Regions from separate parts of the Streptomyces sp. NBC_01433 genome, predicted to be linked through region 1. Evidence: riboswitches for the same ligand, from Rfam matches in the RefSeq annotation. Region 1 holds a riboswitch; the other holds the start of a gene.
What was found. Region 1 has a riboswitch for S-adenosylmethionine ahead of thrC (threonine synthase). Riboswitches for the same ligand answer to the same signal wherever they lie in the genome.
Positions count from the first base shown of each region.

Region 2: it holds a riboswitch for S-adenosylmethionine, as region 1 does, so the genes downstream of both, OG413_RS21525 (aminotransferase class V-fold PLP-dependent enzyme) here and thrC (threonine synthase) in region 1, are expected to answer to the same signal.

Region 1 is NZ_JAPEPM010000001.1:1,793,381-1,799,520, forward strand. It holds gene OG413_RS08020 (cold-shock protein) at 216-422, opposite strand; gene OG413_RS08025 (MoaD/ThiS family protein) at 833-1,111, opposite strand; gene thrC (threonine synthase) at 1,143-2,444, opposite strand; SAM riboswitch class I at 2,464-2,592, opposite strand; gene OG413_RS08035 (glucosyl-3-phosphoglycerate synthase) at 2,746-3,696, shown strand; gene OG413_RS08040 (trehalose-6-phosphate synthase) at 3,861-5,246, shown strand; gene otsB (trehalose-phosphatase) at 5,346-6,140, opposite strand, start outside.
Region 2 is NZ_JAPEPM010000001.1:4,781,060-4,787,199, reverse strand. It holds gene OG413_RS21545 (NYN domain-containing protein) at 1-182, opposite strand, end outside; gene OG413_RS21540 (hypothetical protein) at 220-462, opposite strand; gene OG413_RS21535 (rhomboid family intramembrane serine protease) at 661-1,413, shown strand; gene OG413_RS21530 (Lrp/AsnC family transcriptional regulator) at 1,410-1,691, shown strand; gene OG413_RS21525 (aminotransferase class V-fold PLP-dependent enzyme) at 1,755-3,131, opposite strand; SAM riboswitch class IV at 3,304-3,421, opposite strand; gene trpD (anthranilate phosphoribosyltransferase) at 3,520-4,584, opposite strand; gene OG413_RS21515 (ubiquinol-cytochrome c reductase cytochrome b subunit) at 4,707-6,140, opposite strand, start outside.

The sequences.
Region 1 (6,140 bases):
TTTGTGGACAGCCGCAGGACTGCCGCAGGACGGTCACGGGATCGCCGCCGGACGGCCACGGGACAGCGGCGGGACGTCAGCGGGACGGTCGCGTCGCAGGTCGTGCCGCACACCACCGGCACGCACCGAGGGCACCGGCACGCACTGAGGGCCCGTACCCCAGGGGGTACGGGCCCTCAGTGCGTGAGTAGTGTCGTTGGCCGACCGCGCCGAGCTCAGCCGACGGCGAGCTTGACCATGTCCGCCTGCGGCCCCTTCTGGCCCTGCGAGATCTCGAATTCAACTCGCTGACCCTCTTCGAGGGTGCGGTACCCGTCCATCTGGATCGCGCTGTAGTGGACGAAAACATCCGCACCACCGTCGACCGCGATGAAGCCGTACCCCTTCTCCGCGTTGAACCACTTGACGGTGCCCTGAGCCATGCCTAACTCCCCTATTACTGGCCCTTGCACAGGACCGCACTTCGCGGGCCCGGGTCAGAACTCACCCTCCGAAAAGAAGAGGGTGCGTGCGCCGTAGCGCGTCGACCGCGGCCGAATGTATCTGCCCAACTGCCCTCTGCAACAGGTCAATCGGACGAGAATTCTGGGCATGGCCGAACACACGAATATGAGGAATACGTGAGGATCCTGGGCAAGTCGGGCCCGACAAAGGGAACTTACGCCGCAAGGTGCTCAACCACATTGGCTGCTTCTTATCGTGGCCGGGCGCATTCTCATATGCGGGCGGCACGGGCAGCGGAGGGGGCTTCCCCAACTCTACCCCGCTCAACCATGCAGAATTGCCCCCTCCGCTTCTCTCGCGGAGGGGGCAATGGGGTCACGCTGTGAAGTCAGCAGCCTCCGGCGACTGCCGGAATGATCGAAATGCCCGCGCCGTCCGGAGTGGCCGCCTTCAGGCCGCCCTCGAAGCGCACGTCGTCATCGTTGACGTACACGTTGACGAAGCGGCGCAGCTTGCCCTGGTCGTCCAGGACGCGGGCGGCGATGCCCGGGTGGTTCTTCTCCAGGGACTCGATGACCTCGGAGAGGTTCGTCCCCTCCGCGGCGACCTCGGCCTGGCCGTCCGTGTAGGTGCGGAGGATGGTGGGGATGCGGACCTTGACGCTCATGGTGGGGTGCCTTCCTTCGGTCTCGGGGTGATCAGAGGGCGGCGAGGCCGGCTTCGCGGAACGCGTCCAGGCTCGGCCGGATGGTCGCGGTCGCCTGCGAGGTCGCGGCCACCGCGTCGAGCGTCTTGAGGCCGTCACCGGTGTTCAGGACGACGGTGGTCAGCGACGGGTCGAGCAGACCGGCCTCGATCAGCTTCTTGGTCACGCCGACCGTCACCCCGCCCGCCGTCTCGGCGAAGATGCCCTCGGTGCGGGCCAGCAGCTTGATCGCGTCGACGACCTGCTCGTCGTTGACGTCCTCGACGGCGCCGCCGGTGCGGCGGGCGATGTCCAGGACGTACGGGCCGTCGGCCGGGTTGCCGATCGCCAGGGACTTGGCGATCGTGTTCGGCTTCTGGGGCCGCACCACGTCGTGACCGGCCTTGAAGGCGGTGGAGACCGGGGAGCAGCCCTCGGCCTGTGCGCCGAAGATCTTGTACGGCTTGTCCTCGACCAGACCGAGCTTGATCAGCTCCTGGAGACCCTTGTCGATCTTCGTGAGCTGCGAGCCGGACGCGATCGGGATGACGATCTGGTCGGGCAGCCGCCAGCCGAGCTGCTCGCAGATCTCGTACGCCAGCGTCTTGGAGCCCTCGCCGTAGTACGGCCGCAGGTTGACGTTGACGAAGCCCCAGCCCTCGCCGAGCGGGTCGCCGATGAGCTCCGAGCAGAAGCGGTTGACGTCGTCGTAGTTGCCCTCGATGCCGATCAGCTCACCGCCGTACACCGCGGCCATGACGACCTTGCCCTGCTCCAGGTCGTGCGGGATGAACACGCAGGAACGGAAGCCGGCACGGGCGGCGGCGGCGCCCACCGCACCGGCGAGGTTGCCGGTGGAGGAGCAGGACAGGGTGGTGAAGCCGAAGGCGCGGGCGGCCTCGACGGCGATGGCCACGACGCGGTCCTTGAAGGAGTGCGTCGGGTTGCCGGAGTCGTCCTTGACGTACAGGCCACCGGTGACGCCCAGTTCACGGGCGAGGTTGTCGGCCTTGACCAGCTTGGTGAAGCCGGGGTTGATGTTGGGCTTGTCCGCGACATCGGCGGGGACCGGCAGCAGCGGCGCGTAACGCCAGATGTTGTTCGGTCCGGCCTCGATGCGCTTCTTCAGCTCGTCCGGGGTGCCGCTCGGCAGGTCGTACGCCACTTCGAGCGGCCCGAAACAGGACGCGCAGGCGAAGAGGGGGCCGAGCTCGAAACGCTCGCCGCACTCGCGGCAGGAAAGCGCCGCGGCGGGGCCGAGATCCACAGCGGAAACAGCAGAATCGGTGGATGCGGCAACAGTCTGAACAGCCATGATGGCGGAGGTCCCTTTCTCCTCATCTTCCTTGCGACGCATTTCGCCACAAGACGGAATTGGCACCTTCCCCACCGTGACCTCAGCGGTCGGCGGGAGGGTTGCCGGGACTTCAACGGGCCGTTCCCTCAGTCCCTCTGGATGAGCGCTGTGGCACTGGATCTTCGATCCAGGCATTTATTGGCGGACGGACCCCGACATGCGACGGCCATCCGCGTTGTTCAAGACTGTAACCGAAGCACCGGACCGTTGAGATAGTCGTCCGAACCGCGAGATGAATCACATACAGGGAGTATCGACCGTGCTGGAAGAGGTGGAACGCTGGCTGACCAGGCGTTCCTGGTCAGCCGCCGACCGCCCGCTGGACCGGCTCGTCGCCGCGCGAGCCAGGGATCCACGCCGGGCGAGCGTGAGCGTCGTCCTGCCCGCCCTGAACGAGGAGGCGACGGTCGGCGCCATCGTGACGACGATCCGGCGCGAGCTGATGGAGAAGGTCCGGCTCGTCGATGAACTTGTGGTGATCGACTCCGGTTCCACCGACGCCACCGCCGACGCCGCCCGCCGCGCGGGCGCCCGGGTGGTGCACCGGGACGCGATACTCCCGCGGATACCGGCCCTGCCCGGCAAGGGCGAGGTGCTGTGGCGGTCGCTCCTCGTGACGAGCGGCGAGATCGTCTGCTTCATCGACGCCGACCTCAAGGACTTCTCCGCCGACTTCGTCTCCGGCATCGTCGGACCGCTGCTCACCGACCCGTCCGTGCAGTTCGTCAAGGCGATGTACGACCGCCCCCTGGGAGAAGCCGCAGGTCAGGGCGGCCGGGTCACGGAACTGGTGGCGCGCCCCCTGCTCAATCTGCACTGGCCGCAGCTGGCCGGGTTCGTCCAGCCGCTGGGCGGCGAATACGCGGTGCGGCGCTCCCTGCTGGAGCGGCTGCCCTTCCCCGTCGGTTACGGAGTGGAGCTGGGGCTGCTCGTCGACGCCCTGCACACCGTGGGCCTGGACGCGCTGGCGCAGGTCGATGTCGGCGTGCGCAAGCACCGCCACCAGGACGGTCAGGCGCTGGGCCGGATGGCGGCGGCGATCTACCGCACCGCGCAGCTGCGGCTCTCCCGGGGACATCTCGTGCGGCCCGCGCTCACCCAGTTCGAGCGGGGCGAGAACGGCTTCGTACCGCGCACCCATGCGGTGGACACCGAGGAGCGGCCGCCGATGCGGGAGATCGCGGAGTACACCGATCGCCGGGCCGCGTGAGGCGCCGGGCGGCGCGGGCGCTTGAGGTACCGGGCCGCATGAGGCGCACCGGGCGGCATGAGCCACTGGGCCGCGTGCGGCGGGGACGGTCCGGTACCGGCCGTGTTCGGTGTGGCGTAACCAATCGCGTTTGACGGCTTCCCGAACGGGCTAGGTTCCGCTACATGGTCTCCGAGCACGCTGCCCAGGTTCTCGTCGCGTCCAACCGCGGCCCGGTGTCGTACTCGCTGAGCGAGGACGGCTCGCTCGCGTCGAAACGGGGCGGGGGCGGCCTCGTCTCCGGCCTGAGCGCCGTCGACAACAAGCTGTGGGTGTGCGCGGCCCTGGGCGACGGCGACCGCGAGGCGGTCCGGCGCGGGGTCGGTGAGCCGGGCGTACGGATGCTCGACATCGACGCCGACGTGCACGCCGACGCGTACAACGGGATCGCGAACTCCGTCCTGTGGTTCGTCCACCACCTGCTCTACCAGACGCCCGTCGAGCCGGTCTTCGACGCGGAGTTCCGGCGCCAGTGGGCCTCGTACGAGACGTACAACCGGGCCTTCGCCGAGGCACTCGCCGAGGAGGCGGGGCCGGGTGCGGCCGTCCTGGTGCAGGACTACCACCTCGCGCTGGTCCCCGGCCTGCTCCGGGAACTCCGCCCCGACCTGCGCATCGGCCACTTCTCGCACACCCCGTGGGCGCCCGTCGACTACTTCCGCCTGCTGCCCGACGACATCGGTGAACAGCTGCTGCGGGGCATCCTGGGCGCGGACCGGGCGGCGTTCCTGACCCGGCGCTGGGCGGACGCCTTCATCAGCTGCTGCACGGAGATCCTGGGCGGCACGGGGCGGACCCGCATCGGGGTGCACGGGCTCGGCGCGGACGCGGACTTCCTGCGGCGCCGCGCGCACGAGCCGGACGTGGACGAGCGGATGGCAGCGCTGCGGGAGCAGGTGGGCGGCGACGGCGACCGCCGGACGATCGTCCGGGTGGACCGTACGGAACTCTCCAAGAACATCGTCCGCGGCCTGCACGCCTACCGCGCCCTGCTCGACGCGCGCCCCGAGTGGCGCGAACGGGTGGTCCATGTCGCCTTCGCCTACCCCTCACGGCAGGACCTCGCGGTGTACCGGGAGTACACGGCGGCGGTGCAGACCCTGGCCGACGAGATCAACGCCGCCTACGGCACGCCCGGCTGGACCCCCGTCGTCCTCCACGTCAAGGACGACTTCGCACGCTCCCTGGCCGCGTACCGGCTGGCGGACGTGGCCCTGGTCAACCCGATCCGCGACGGCATGAACCTGGTCGCCAAGGAGGTCCCGGTCGTCTCCGACCGCGGCTGCGTCCTGGTGCTGTCGCGGGAGGCGGGGGCGTACGAGGAGCTGGGCGCCGACGCGATCGTGGTGAACCCGTACGACGTGACCGCGACGGCCGCCGCCCTGCACGAGGCGCTGTCGATGGAGAGCGGCGAACGGGCCGAACGCTGCGAGCGGCTGGCCGCCGCGGCGACCGCGCTGCCGCCGCAGCAGTGGTTCCTGGACCAGCTGGAGGCGCTGCGGCGCGACTGACCCGGGCCCGGGGCGCGGACGGGACCTGGAGCTACTGGGGCCGGAGGTGGAGGTGCCCGCGCGGACCGGACTGGGAGCTACTGGGGGCGGAACCGGGAGCTACTGGAGCCGGAGGTGCCGTGCCAGGTCCGCGAGGAAGCCGACCACGGCCGCCGGTCCGGGCAGCAACAGATCCGCCCGCTCGGCCAGTTCGGGAACCTCGGCGCTGCCGCTGCACACCAGCAGACCGGGGATGCCGTCCGGCCCCTCGGTGCGCAGCTTCTCCACGGTGGCGAACGCCGCGAGGTCGCCGAGGTCGTCACCCGCGTACAGGACGGACTCGGCGTCCAGCTCCCGTACGTACTCCGCCAGCGCGACGCCCTTGTCCATGCCGGGCGGGCGCAACTCCAGCACCAGGCGCCCCGGTTCGACGATCAGGCCGTGCCGGGCCGAGAGCTCTCCGAGGGGCCCGCGCAGCGACTCGAAGGCGGCCTGCGGGTCCTCGGCGCGGCGGGTGTGGACGGCGAGGGCCTGCCCCTTCTCCTCCACCCAGGTGCCGTGCCAGGCACCGGACTCGTGCAGTACGCCGGGGAGTTCGGCCCGGACCGCGGCGACGCCGGGGTGCGGGGCGGGGGCGTGGACGGTGCCGGTGACGGCGTCCCAGCGCTCGGCCCCGTAGTGGCCGAGGACGACGAGATGATCGAGGCCCGGCACTCCGGCGAAGCCGCCGTGGCGGACCGCGACACCGGCCGGGCGCCCGGTGATCACGGCGACCGAGGCGACCTTCGGGGCGAGCGCGGCGAGCGCGGGAACGGCGCCGGGGTGGGCGCGGGCCTGCTCGGGGTCGGGGACGATGTCGGCGAGCGTGCCGTCGAAGTCGAGAGCGACGACCGCGCGGTCGGGCCGGGCGAGGAG
Region 2 (6,140 bases), 3.0 Mb from region 1:
GGGGTGAAACGGGCATACTGCCGCAGCTGGGCGGGCAGTTCGCCGACCGTCAGGCCGCCGAAGGCGTCCGAGACCAGCGCGACGACCCGCCGCCGTACGCCCTCGGGCAGCGGGCGGTCGAGCACCTCGTCGGAGCCGTCGGCCGTATCGGCCGGTTCGGCGCCGTTAGTCGGCTGCTCCACCATCCGTCACCCCAAATTGTCTGTCCGGGCGGCCCCCTCAGGAGTCGGCACCAGGCCTGTCCACCAGTTCGATCTGGTCCACCGCGTTGCACCAACGACAACGGACCGACTCGATGGTCTCACTGACCACCTCCCGCTCCTCGACACTCGACTCCCCGGCCAGGTCGAGATGGACGTACTCGACGACCTTGGAGGACCGCGTCACATCGAAGCGCGTGAGATTGCCGCAGAGCGTGCAGCGCCAGCGCGTCGTGTCGGTCGGCTGGGGAACCGTCGTCATCGTTGCGTCCTCTTTCGTCGTTCGTCGTCCACCGGGACCGCACCGGATTCCGGTGAGTCCCGTGCTGTCCTACGTCAAGGATCTCGCGGTGCGCCGTCGAACTGCGGAAGTCCTGGCGTAACCCTACGGCCTCGCGTATACCCATCGGCACGGCGAGGCGCTCTGTCCGCTTCTCCACCGGTGCGTCATGCTCTGTGCATGATCGATTGGCGGGAAGTCGATTGGCGGGGCAGGGCCGGGAGGTTCCGGGCCGCGGCCGCGGCGGGCGGGGCGCCGGTCACGTACGGGCTGATCGCGCTGTGCTGCGCCGTCTTCCTGATCAGCCCGCTGTCCGGCTTCAACCCGGCCTACGGCACCGCCGACACCCTGCTCGCCGCGCAGGCCGCGTACTTCGAACGGTGGGGGGTGATCCCCGCCGAGCTGTGGGACGGCTCCGCGCACGCGATGCTCACCCCGCTCACCGCCCTGTTCCTGCACGGCAGCTGGCTGCACCTGCTGGGCAACATGCTCTTTCTGTACGTGTTCGGCGCCATGACCGAGGAACGGATGGGCCACACCGAGTTCACCTTCTTCTATCTCGGCTGCGGATATCTGGCCCTGCTCTGCTACGCCGCGGCGCACGCCGATTCCGAGCAGACCCTGGTGGGCGCGTCGGGAGCGATCTCCGCGGTGCTCGGCGCGTTCCTCTACCTCTTCCCCAGGGCCCGGGTCACCAGCCTCTTCCCGTTCCTCTTCTTCCTGCCGCTGCGCTTCCCCGCCTGGATCGTGCTGATCTTCTGGTTCGTCCTGCAATGGCTGGCCGCCCACAGTGCGGGCAGCGGCCCCGGAGTGGCGTATCTGGCGCATGTCACGGGGTTCGCCGCCGGGTTCCTCTACGCCTGGGGGCGCTACCGGCGTGACGCTAGAGTGAGGACTCCAGCCACGGCCACCGAGGGAGACAGCCAGCCGTGATCACCGCGATCGTGCTCATCAAGACCAGCGTGGACCGGATTCCGGAGATCGCCGAGGCCATCGCCGCGCTGGACAGCGTCAGCGAGGTCTTCTCGGTCACCGGTACGTACGACCTGATCGCCATGGTCCGGGTGGCCAAGCACGACGATCTCGCCGATGTCATCCCCGGCCGGATCAGCAAGATCCCGGGCGTCGAGGGCACCGACACGCACGTGGCGTTCCGTACGTACTCCCAGCACGACCTGGAAGCGGCCTTCGCCATCGGCCTCGACGCGTAGCCAGGTACGGCTTCGGCCGGGTACGGGCGGCTGCCCGTACCCGGCCGAAGCCGTATCCGGTCCTCAGACCTGCGCCGCGCCGCGGTCCGGGACGCAGCGGCCGCCCTCGGTGCGGTACTTCCACTGGGCGCCCTCACGGACCAGCTCCTTGACCGCCCGTACGAAACGCTCGACGTGCTCGTCCGGCGTACCGGCACCGAAGCTGACCCGGATCGCGTTGAGCGAGCGCTCGCCCGGCTCCGCCTCCGGCGCGCCGCACTCCCCCGGGTCCTGCGGGTCGCTGCCCAGCAGGGTGCGGATCAGCGGGTGCGCGCAGAAGAGGCCGTCGCGGACCCCGATGCCGTACTCCGCGGAGAGCGCGGCCGCGAAGTGCGAGCTGTTCCAGCCCTCCACCACGAAGGAGATCACGCCGACCCTCGGGGCGTCGTCGCCGAACAGCGAGAGCACCCTGACCTCGGGGACCTCGGCGAGACCCGCGCGGACCTCGGCGACGAGCCGCTGCTCACGGGCGACCAGGTTGTCGAAGCCCGCCTCGGTCAGCGCCTTGCAGGCGGAGGCGATGGAGTAGACGCCGATGACGTTGGGCGAACCGGCCTCGTGGCGGGCGGCGGTGGTGTGCCAGTCCACGTCCACGCCGCCGTCGGCGCGCCGGGCGACCTTGCGGGAGGCGCCGCCGCCGGCCAGGTACGGCTCCGCTTCCTGGAGCCAGTCCGCGCGGCCCGCGAGGACGCCCGAGCCGAACGGCGCGTAGAGCTTGTGCCCGGAGAAGGCGACCCAGTCGACGTCCAGCTCGGCGATGTCGACGGGGTGGTGCGGGGCGAGCTGGGCGGCGTCCAGGACGATCCGGGCGCCGTGCGCGTGGGCGGCGGCGGCCAGTTCCCTCACCGGCCACAGTTCACCGGTGACGTTGGAGGCGCCGGTGACACAGACCAGGGCCGGGCCGTAGGGGTCACGGTCGGCGAGCGCCCGCTCCAGGGTCTCGACGGCCTGGGCCGGGGTGCGCGGCGCGTTGAGGTAGGTGACCCGGGCGTCGCGCCAGGGCAGCAGGGAGGCGTGGTGCTCGGTCTCGTACACGAACACCTGGCAGTCGGCGGGGAGCACGGCGGCCAGCAGGTTGAGCGAGTCCGTGGTCGAGCGGGTGAAGATCACCTGGTCCTCGGCACGGCAGCCGAGGAACTCCGCGACGACCGCGCGGCTGTTCTCGAACAGGTCGGTGGAGAGCTGCGAAAGGTATCCGGCGCCCCGGTGGACACTGCCGTAGTACGGGGCGTACGCGGCGACGTCGTCCCACACCCGCTGGAGCGCCGGGGCGCTCGCCGCGTAGTCGAGGGCGACATAGGTGACTTCTCCGCCCGTAACCAGCGGAACAGTGACGTCCTTACCCAGAACCGGCAGCGGTGCACAAATGGACTGGTCGGTGGCAGCGGTGGAGACAGACATGGCGAACTCCCGTAACAAGGCAGGCGAATTCCCCGCGCCGGCGGACACGCGGCAGCGCGGGAAAAGAAAGAGGGTGCGCGGAGGAGGGCCGGAGGCCCTACCGCATTCGCTTGCTCACAAGAGGCTCCCTAGGGACCAGGACCCCGGGGGTTGGCATTCAACGATGCCGAGGGGCCCGCGCTTGCCGCAGACCTCGCTGCCTACGGCCTGGTCTTCACCCGGGGCACCCCGCCACGGACGGAGGGTTGCCGGACAGCGGGCCGGGGCCGTAGTCGCTGTCACTCATGACCTGCGCAGCATCTTGCCATACGTACACACATGCGCAAGGGCGCAGTCCGTCATTCGGACTGCGCCCTTGCTCACAGCGAATGCCCCCTCGGGACAGCCCTCAGGCGTTGCTGGCCGCGACCCAGCGCTCCAGGGCCCGCTTGGCCGCCCCCGAGTCGATGGACTCGGCGGCCTCGGTGATCTTCGCCGCGATCCGTTCGTTCAGCGTGCCCGCGCCCGGGTCCAGCGCCACCAGGGCGGCGGCCGAGTTGAGCAGCACGGCGTCGCGCACGGGCCCCCGCTCGCCGTCCAGCAGCCGGCGGGCGACATCGGCGTTGTACGAGGCGTCGGCGCCGCGCAGCGCCTCGACGGGCACCAGCTCCAGGCCGACGTGACGCGGGTCGAACGCCTCCTCGCGCACCTGCCCGTCGCGGACCACCCAGACGCGGGAGGTGGCGGTGGTGGTCAGCTCGTCGAGACCGTCGTCACCGCGGAAGACCAGCGCGGAATTGCCCCGGTCGGCGAGCACGCCCGCGACGATGGGTGCCATGCGGGCATCGGCGACCCCGACGGCCTGGGCGCGTACCCGGGCCGGGTTGGTGAGCGGGCCCAGGATGTTGAAGGTGGTCTGCGCACCCAGTTCCTTGCGGGCCTTGGCCGCGTACCGCAGGGCGGGGTGGAACTTCACGGCGAAGCAGAAGGTGATGCCCGCCTCCTCGGCCACCTCGACGACCCGCTGCGGGGTGAGGTCGAGGTTGACGCCCAGCTTCTCCAGTACGTCGGAGGAGCCGCTCGCCGACGAGGCGGCGCGGTTGCCGTGCTTGACGACCTTGGCGCCGGTGCCCGCGATGACGATCGCCGACATGGTGGAGATGTTGACCGTCTTGGCGAGGTCGCCGCCGGTGCCGACGATGTCGACCGTGCGGCCCGGTACGTGAATGGTGTTGGCGTGCTCGTACATCGCCCGGACGAGCCCGGTGACCTCGTCCACGGTCTCGCCCTTGGCACGCAGCGCGACCGCGAAGCCGGCGATCTGCGCGTCGGTCGCCTCACCGCTCATGATGCGGTCCATGGCCCACGCGGTGTCGTCCGAGGTGAGGTCCTCACCACGCAGCAGGGGGTTCAGCACGCCGGGCCAGGAACGGTCCGCCACGCTGCCGCCGCCGCTCGGGGTCGCCACGTTCATGGTCCGCTCCTGGGGTCCACAGCCGGTAAGGGAATGGCTCCACCCTATCCAGCGCCGGAGACCGCGAAGAGCCCCGTCCATCGAATGGACGGGGCTCCTGCTGTGGCGATCAGTTCAGGCGATCAGTGGTGACCGTGGCCGCTGGTGATCTCCTTGTACTCCTCGGCGGTGGGCTTGGCGATCTGGCTTTCCTCGCCGTAGAAGCCCTTGCTGAGCTTGACGCGCAGTTTCTCCAGGGGAGAGACCTTGCGCTTGACACCGTTCTCGTCGACCAGCGGGCCGATCTCGGCCGGCTTGTACTGCTCGTGCGCGGTGAGCGTGTGCAGCTGGCCCTGGCTGAGCGGCTCGTGGATCTCGACGAACTCACCGTGCGGCAGGCGCTTGATGATGCCGGACTCGCGCCCGTGCAGCACCTTCTCCCTGTCCCGGCGCTGGAGGCCGAGGCAGATCCGCTTGGTGACGATGAACGCGATGACCGGTCCGGCGAAGAGGAAGATCCGGACGAACCACGAGATGGCGTTCAGCGACAGGTGGAAGTGCGTGGCCCACAGGTCGTTTCCACCGCCGACCAGACCGATGAAGTACGTCGTGATCCAGGCGACACCGAAGGCGGTACGGGTCGGGGCGTTGCGCGGGCGGTCCAGGATGTGGTGCTCGCGCTTGTCGCCGGTGATCCAGGACTCGATGAACGGCCAGACCGCGATGGCGGTGAGGACGACACCCAGGGCCACCAGGGGGATGAACACGCCCAGGACCAGCGTGTGACCCCAGAGGTTGACCTCCCAGCCCGGCATCACTCGGACCAGACCCTCGGCCATGCCCATGTACCAGTCGGGCTGGGCGCCGGTGGAGACCTGATCGATCCGGTACGGGCCGATGGCCCAGATCGGGTTGATCGAGGCGATGCCCGCGATGAGGGCGATGATGCCGAAGACCAGGAAGAAGAACCCTCCGGCCTTCGCCATGTACACCGGCAGCAGGGGCATGCCGACGACGTTCTTGTTGGTCCGGCCGGGACCCGCGAACTGCGTGTGCTTGTGGTAGAAGACCAGGATCAGGTGGCCGACCAGCAGACCGAGCATGATGCCCGGCAGCAGCAGGATGTGGATCGAGTAGAACCGGGCGACGAAGTCGCCGCCGGGGAACTCTCCGCCGAACAGGAACATCGAGATGTACGTGCCCACGATCGGCACGGACAGGATCGCGCCCTGGGTGAAGCGGACACCCGTACCGGAGAGCAGGTCGTCCGGGAGGGAGTAGCCGGTGAAGCCGGTGAACATGCCCAGCACGAACAGCAGGAAGCCGAACAGCCAGTTGATCTCACGCGGCTTGCGGAACGCACCCGTGAAGAACACGCGCATCATGTGCACGAACATGGCGGCGAGGAAGATCAGCGCGGCCCAGTGGTGGATCTGCCGCATGAGCAGACCACCGCGGACGTCGAAGCTGATGTCCAGTGTCGAGGCGTACGCCTCGGACATCCGGATGCCCTGCATCGGCTCGTACGAGCCGTGGTACACGACCTCGTTCATGCTCGGGTGGAAGAACAGCGTCAG